Regions from separate parts of the Psychrobacillus sp. FSL K6-4046 genome, predicted to be linked through region 2. Evidence: riboswitches for the same ligand, from Rfam matches in the RefSeq annotation. Region 2 holds a riboswitch; each other region holds the start of a gene.
The links. Region 2 has a riboswitch for lysine ahead of MKY09_RS07030 (aspartate kinase). Riboswitches for the same ligand answer to the same signal wherever they lie in the genome.
Positions count from the first base shown of each region.

Region 1: linked by a shared signal. The riboswitch ahead of MKY09_RS18930 (transporter substrate-binding domain-containing protein) and the one ahead of MKY09_RS07030 (aspartate kinase) in region 2 are both predicted to bind lysine.
Region 3: linked by a shared signal. The riboswitch ahead of MKY09_RS05675 (Na+/H+ antiporter NhaC family protein) and the one ahead of MKY09_RS07030 (aspartate kinase) in region 2 are both predicted to bind lysine.

Region 1 is NZ_CP152020.1:3,827,568-3,829,845, forward strand. It holds gene MKY09_RS18925 (amino acid ABC transporter permease) at 1-65, opposite strand, end outside; gene MKY09_RS18930 (transporter substrate-binding domain-containing protein) at 171-1,007, opposite strand; lysine riboswitch at 1,135-1,317, opposite strand; gene MKY09_RS18935 (M23 family metallopeptidase) at 1,453-2,278, opposite strand, start outside.
Region 2 is NZ_CP152020.1:1,436,628-1,438,905, reverse strand. It holds gene MKY09_RS07030 (aspartate kinase) at 151-1,368, opposite strand; lysine riboswitch at 1,572-1,749, opposite strand; gene uvrC (excinuclease ABC subunit UvrC) at 1,793-2,278, opposite strand, start outside.
Region 3 is NZ_CP152020.1:1,176,688-1,178,965, forward strand. It holds gene yunB (sporulation protein YunB) at 39-809, shown strand; lysine riboswitch at 860-1,043, shown strand; gene MKY09_RS05675 (Na+/H+ antiporter NhaC family protein) at 1,132-2,278, shown strand, end outside.

The sequences.
Region 1 (2,278 bases), 1.5 Mb from region 2:
CCTGCTCCACGCAAAAACATTGGCCAGTTATTGGTAATAATGGAGATAATCCATTCTAAACTCATTGTCTTCCTCCTTACACATTCTGTTGCCTCGAACATCCACTAACCAATGAAGTAAGTACTTTAAAAAAACGAAACGGCTGCTTTTATTAGCAGCCGTTAGTATACTTATTCTGCAGCTGGTTGATTGGAAATAGCATTATCCATAATTTCTTGACGCTCTTCTTCTGAAATTCCTGCTAATATTTCATTTATTTTATCTGTTAAATCGCTACCTTTTTTCAATCCTACTGCAACAGCTGTTTCTTCTTCATCTGCAACAAATCCTTCTTCGAATTCAACCATGCTGAAGTTATCATTTGCAGAGGAAGCACTAATTCCTTCTGGACGTTCAGATACATAACCGTCGATCATGCCGGATTCCAGTGCTACACGCATTGCTGGAAAGTTATCTGATGCAGGCTGTTTTTTTACACCTTTAATTTGGTCTATCACTCCGTAGTGGGAAGTATTTAATTGGCCTGTAACTTTTGCTCCATTAAAGTCTTGAATGGAAGTGGCATCCTCAAATTTTCCGCCCTTTTTTACAACCATAACAAAGTTGGAAGTATAATAGTTTTCAGAGAAATCGATTGTTTTTTTACGCTCTGCTGTTGGTGACATTCCAGCAATAATTGCATCAATCTTACCCGAAGTTAAAGCTGGAACTAGACCGTCCCATTCGGTTTTAACGATTACCAGTTCTTTACCTAAGCCTTCTGCAATTTTTTTAGCAATTTCTACATCGTATCCACCAGCATACTCTGCGTTACCGTCCAATTTCACTCCACCGTTTTTGTCATCCATTTGAGTCCAGTTAAAGGGTGCATATCCTGCCTCTAGTCCTACTGTAAATGTATCTTGGGCAGATGCTGATCCAACGCTTCCTTCCTCTTTCGTTCCACAAGCAGCAAGCAATAAAAAAATGGATAGTAAAAATGTGAATGTAAATAGTCTCTTTTTCATCTCTAGTAATCTCCTTTTTTAAAGTTATTATATGTATGCAACCATACAAAAAGGACAACCGTACAAAAAAAGACTTGAGGTAGACTCAGGTCATAATGTATGGTTGCCCTAAATCCTCTACTTTTCCCCATGAGATAGCACACCATTATAAACCGGGACGTTTATAACGGACAGTCCTGCAATTCTTCACTGCAGACCCAGCATGTAATAATGAGTTTATTACAAGCTTCGGCGACATTTCCTTCTCCTTAGTATCTAAGCTTCTCAAGCTCCTCTAAGGACTGTTAAATATCGCGCCTCTACCTCACTTATAAAAGCGAGGTTATATTCAATTAGTTGTTCATAGTCTACAATAGAGATTTTCATCTGTCAACAAACATTCTATTGATTAATCAAAATATTACTATTTTTTAAACTTCATCATTCTAAATAGAAACGAACAGTCTTATTTAAAAAATGAACCTATAATACGGGGAATAAATAAGAAAAAATCTGCTAAAGTAAATGTATTTTCCACTTTGTCAAAGACATCCATTTTCGACTTTTCGTTCGGTTTGTAGGTCGTTACTGTATCGCCTTGAATTGGCTCAATCCCATCATAGAAGCTTATACGTATAGAGTGGCAGTTCACATAATCAGACGAATCCATCACCTGAAAATGTATATGAGGCTCAGAGGAGTTTCCAGAATTTCCACAAAGGCCAATTGTTTGTCCCTGCTTCACCGCGTCTCCTTCTTTTACTACTATAGAATATTGTTTGAAATGCGCAAGCAAGCTATATTCTCTATTTTCATGCTCCAAAATGACATAGTTTCCGGCTGGTTCTTTTTCATTCATTTCTCCGGGAATATTATCTACAATATCATTCATAACCTTTACTACCTTACCGTCTGCTGGCGCAACTACCTCTTTATCAAAAGCATAGTAACTTTCATTAAGTAATCTATTACCCTTATACGTCTGACCATTCTTCATCTTCACTAAATCATATGCATAGCGCTGAGATTCATAAACGTAATGATAGTTAAGAAATTCATTCGTCCCACCCCAGAAAACAAACCATTCTTCTTTAATAGGCATCATATATTTATTTTTGGTGTAACGTTGATCGCTTTTGGGGAAGGTTACATAAGGTTTTAATACTATGCCCTGGATGTAGTTAGCCGTATCAAAGGTTACACTAACTATTCTCTCCTTATTGTTATCTAACCATAAATACTGAGTTGAATAACCAATCTCGGTCTTTTTAATCATTTGGTAGCTTTCAACC
Region 2 (2,278 bases):
ACAACCACGCGCGATTGCTGTGGGTGGTGGCTTATCGCTTACCCCGAGGAAAGCGTCAGGCTGGGGCGAAAAATCAATTCTACTCTCTGATTTAAGATTTCTTAGTATCATAAATCAACCCTGCCCTTTAACATAGCCTATAATTATTACTTAATTTATAGCCAAATCAAATTCATCATGGAGTGCATTCGCTGCTTGAATCATATTGCCTTGAGGCACTACAACTGAAACCTTTATTTCTGAGGTACTAACCATTTTAACTGGTATGTTTTCCTTGCTTAATCGGTCGAACATTTGTGCAGCGACACCAGGATTAGATACCATCCCTGAACCTACAATAGATACCTTAGCTAAACCCACCTCAAAATCCGCAAAGGTAAAACCTAGATTCTGTTTCGTTTTCTCTAAAACGTGAATTGCTTCCGAAAGAGATTCTTTTTTTATAGAAAAGGAAACGGTAGGCTTCATTCCTTCGACAATCGACTGAACAATAATATCTACATCAATATGGTTATTGGCAAGGGTAGTAAATATGGAAGCGAGTGAACCATTAAAAGGCACTGTATACTCAATCGTTAAACGTACTATATCTGATTCAAAAGCTACCCCTCGTACTACTAAATTATTCTCCACATCTACTTCCTCCTTTAAAATGGTTCCTTCCGTTTCTTCATAGCTTGAACGTACTCGTAATGGAATCTTATAGTTTTTTGCGAATTCCACTGCTCTTGGGTGCAGCACTCCAGCTCCTAAATGAGCTAACTCCAGCATCTCATCATATTCTAGCTGTTCTAGTTTTCTTGCATGAGATACGTAGCGTGGATCTGACGTATAAACACCATCTACATCCGTATAAATATCACAAATGTCTGCTCCGATAGCTGCAGCTATGGCGACGGCTGTAGTGTCTGACCCTCCTCTCCCTAAAGTAGTAATCTCCCCTAATTCCGACATACCTTGAAAGCCGGCCACAATTACTACTCGATTAGCGATTAAATGCTCATTTATCTTCTGGCCATCCAATTGCTTAATTTTTGAATTTCTATGTACTTCATCCGTAACTATCCCTGCTTGCCAACCTGTTAAAGAGAGCGTCTCTACTCCAAGTGCATTTAACTGAATAGCTAGTAAGGACATAGTGACTTGTTCTCCTGTAGCAAGCAACATATCCATTTCTCTTTTTGTTGGATTGTTAGTGATTTTACTAGCCATTTCCGCTAAGTCATCTGTTGTTTTTCCCATTGCAGATACAACTACGACGATATCATGTCCTTTCTCCTTTTCTAGTTGTACCCTTTTTGCTACGTTACCAATTAACTCTATGGAGCCTACAGAGGTTCCACCAAATTTCATCACAATTTTACTCATTAACCTATCTCCCCTTTATCTCCTTGAGCGGACAACAAGAAAAGCGCAAGCGCCTATCCCTACCCTGAGGGGCAAGGCTGCTTGCGCTAGACATCAACTTATCCACAGGTTCATAATCTTATAATTTCCTAAACAATAAAAAAAGCTTTCCACATATTTGCGGAAAGCTAACTCTTCTCATACACGGTCAACAATGATTGCCCATGTGAGATAGCCCTCCAGAATATATATATTCTGACAGTCCTGCATCTCTTAAATACAGAACCAACATAGGAAAGGAAAAGCTTTTCTATGTTTCGGCGAACAACCCTTTCTTAATCGGTCGTAGGATCTTTCATCCTCACGATTAGTACTCTTGCAATTCGCACCTCTACCTTCACTGTTTGAATAGTGAATATTAAATTGTTTTAAAGATAACATAAGATTATTCAGAAGACAATAAATTTTTCTGAAAATGAGCCATTAGATTATCGGCTAATTTACTAGGGAGTCCAGATTCTATTAGTTCTTCTCGTGATGCAGCTTGCATTCGTTTGAGGGAGCCAAAATGCTTAAGAAGCATTTTCTTCCGTTTTGGACCTATTCCTTCAATTCCATCTAACGAGGAGGCAATTGTATGTTTCCCTCTCTGTTGTCGATGGAAAGTAATTGCAAATCGATGGACCTCATCTTGAATTCTTTGAAGAAGATAGAATGCTTCACTTGTTCTTTTCATCGGGATAATCGCTAATGGGTCACCATATAACAAGGAGGATGTTTGATGTTTGGCATCTTTTGCTAGTCCTGCAATTGGAATATCTAAGCCAAGTTCATCCTCTATAATTTCTCTCGCTGCTTCTATTTGTCCTTTACCTCCATCAATAATGATTAAATCAGGTAGAGGCAATCTCTCTTTTAGCACACGAGTGTA
Region 3 (2,278 bases), 260 kb from region 2:
CCTCCTCGTTACATAAAAGTAATGAGGAGGTTTTTTCGTTGTTTTATCGCAAAAAGAAGAAGCGTTTCATATTTTTTAGCACTCAACGCAAATTAGCCATCTTTTTAACATGCTTTCTATTGTCAGTGGCTTGGGTATTCTATTATATAAATGCGCAACTAACTCCCACTTACTTACAATATGCTGAAGTGCAAACGAACAAGATTGCATCTATGGTAATAAGTAAGGCGATTAACTCGCGTACGGCAAATGTTCTAGATGTAAACGATATTATTGAAGAGGTTCCTTCGGATAGCAAAAATATGGTCACAACCAAATTCAATACAGAAATTATTAACCGAGTGCTATCTGATACAAATAGTTTAGTACAATCCCATTTAGAACAGGCTGAACAAGGGAATTTATCAAGTCTTCCTTACTTGGATGATATTGAGTATGATAAGCAAACAATGGAAGACCAAGGTGGAGTCGTATTTTTTGTTCCGATGGGGCAAGCAACGAATATACCTTTGATCGGTAACCTTGGTCCGAAAATACCAATTCGATTCCACGTGATCGGAAACGTTCAGTCAAATGTGGTGCCTACTATTACCGAGTTCGGTATTAATAATGCGTATGTAGAAATTAGTATCCACATTAAGGTGAATGTACAAATCATCGTCCCGCTTGCTAGTAAAATGAGTGTAGTGGAACAGAATATACCAGTAGCCATGGGTCTAGTACAAGGGCAGGTTCCTCACATTTATACAGGTGGGGATGGGTCGGCTGCTCCATCGGTGGAGGTACCTATACCGTTACCGGAAGATTAAAAAAACTTCATTTTTCTTAAATTACTGTTAGAATAGATAAAAATGAATAATAAATAGGTAGAGGCCGCATTGCTTAATAGTATGTTACGGGAGGGTGACTCCAAGGATCGTAATAGAAAGGAAGTTTTGCCGAAACTAAGTATGTCTAGTCAAGGATGCTTAGTTGGGGTTATTTTGAACAAGAATAACACTGTCATGTATATGGGGACATATAGATGGGGAGCTACAAAAGTGAAACAAAGTGTTATAACTAAAATTTCATGTATAAGCCAACCTATAAAATACTATAGGTTGGCTTTTCTATTTTCAAGGAGGAACAGTTTTGGAGAATACAATTTTTTCGTTAGTGCCACCGCTATTGGCAATCATCATGGTTTTATTGACAAAAAGGGTCTTGTTATCGTTAGGAGCAGGTATTCTTTCTGCAGCCTTACTAGTAGAGGAATTTAGCCCTGTTGGATCTTTGTTAATGTTATGGAATTCCTTTAAAATCTCTTTTTGGGATGGGGGATTAAATGTATATAACATTTATATTTTATTGTTCATTCTCTTGTTAGGTGTAGTTACCGCTTTTGTCAGCCTGTCAGGAGGAAGCACGGCTTTCGCTAATTGGGCGATTAAGCGAATTAAAACGAAAAGAGGCTCTAAACTATTAACAGCCTTTTTAGGAATCATTATTTTTGTGGACGATTATTTTAATGCATTAGCAGTAGGGCAAATTGCAAGACCAATTACGGATTCGCATAAGGTTTCTCGTGCAAAGCTAGCCTATTTCATCGATTCTACATCAGCACCGATATGTGTAATCTCACCAGTTTCTAGCTGGGGAGCATTTTTGATCAGCCAGCTAGGTGTTATTTTCACAACACATGCTGTGACAGAATATACTCCGTTAGAAGCTTTTATCACAATGGCACCAATGAATTTCTATGTTATAGCTACTTTAGCGATGGTGTTCTTTGCCGCATGGACAGATTTTGATCTGTTTGAAATGAAAAAGCATGAAAAACGTGCGAAGGAAACAGGAGTATTATTTGATCCAAATAAAACAAACCCAGGAGATATGGAAGGAGATTTTCCAGACAATCAGTATGGTAAAGTGATCGATTTATTGCTTCCAATCATCTCTTTAGTAGTGGTAACGTTAGGATTGATGTTCTGGACAGGCTATCAGTTGTCTGGAGGAATTTTAGATATTTTTGTCATCTTTGAAAATACAGATGTTCCTTTGTCCTTATTTATAGGTGGATTGGTAGCAAGTATTTTATCCTTCCTGTTGTATGCGCGCCAATTCAAAGTGAACCCAGATGCTAATATGAGCTACGTGTGGAAGGCTTTACGTACAGGTGTTCAATCTATGCTTCCAGCTATTATGATTCTTGTGTTTGCATGGGCATTGTCTTACTTAATCACGGCATTAGAAACAGGTGCATTTTTAGCTACAATCGTTACGGAAAATAATGTTCCGG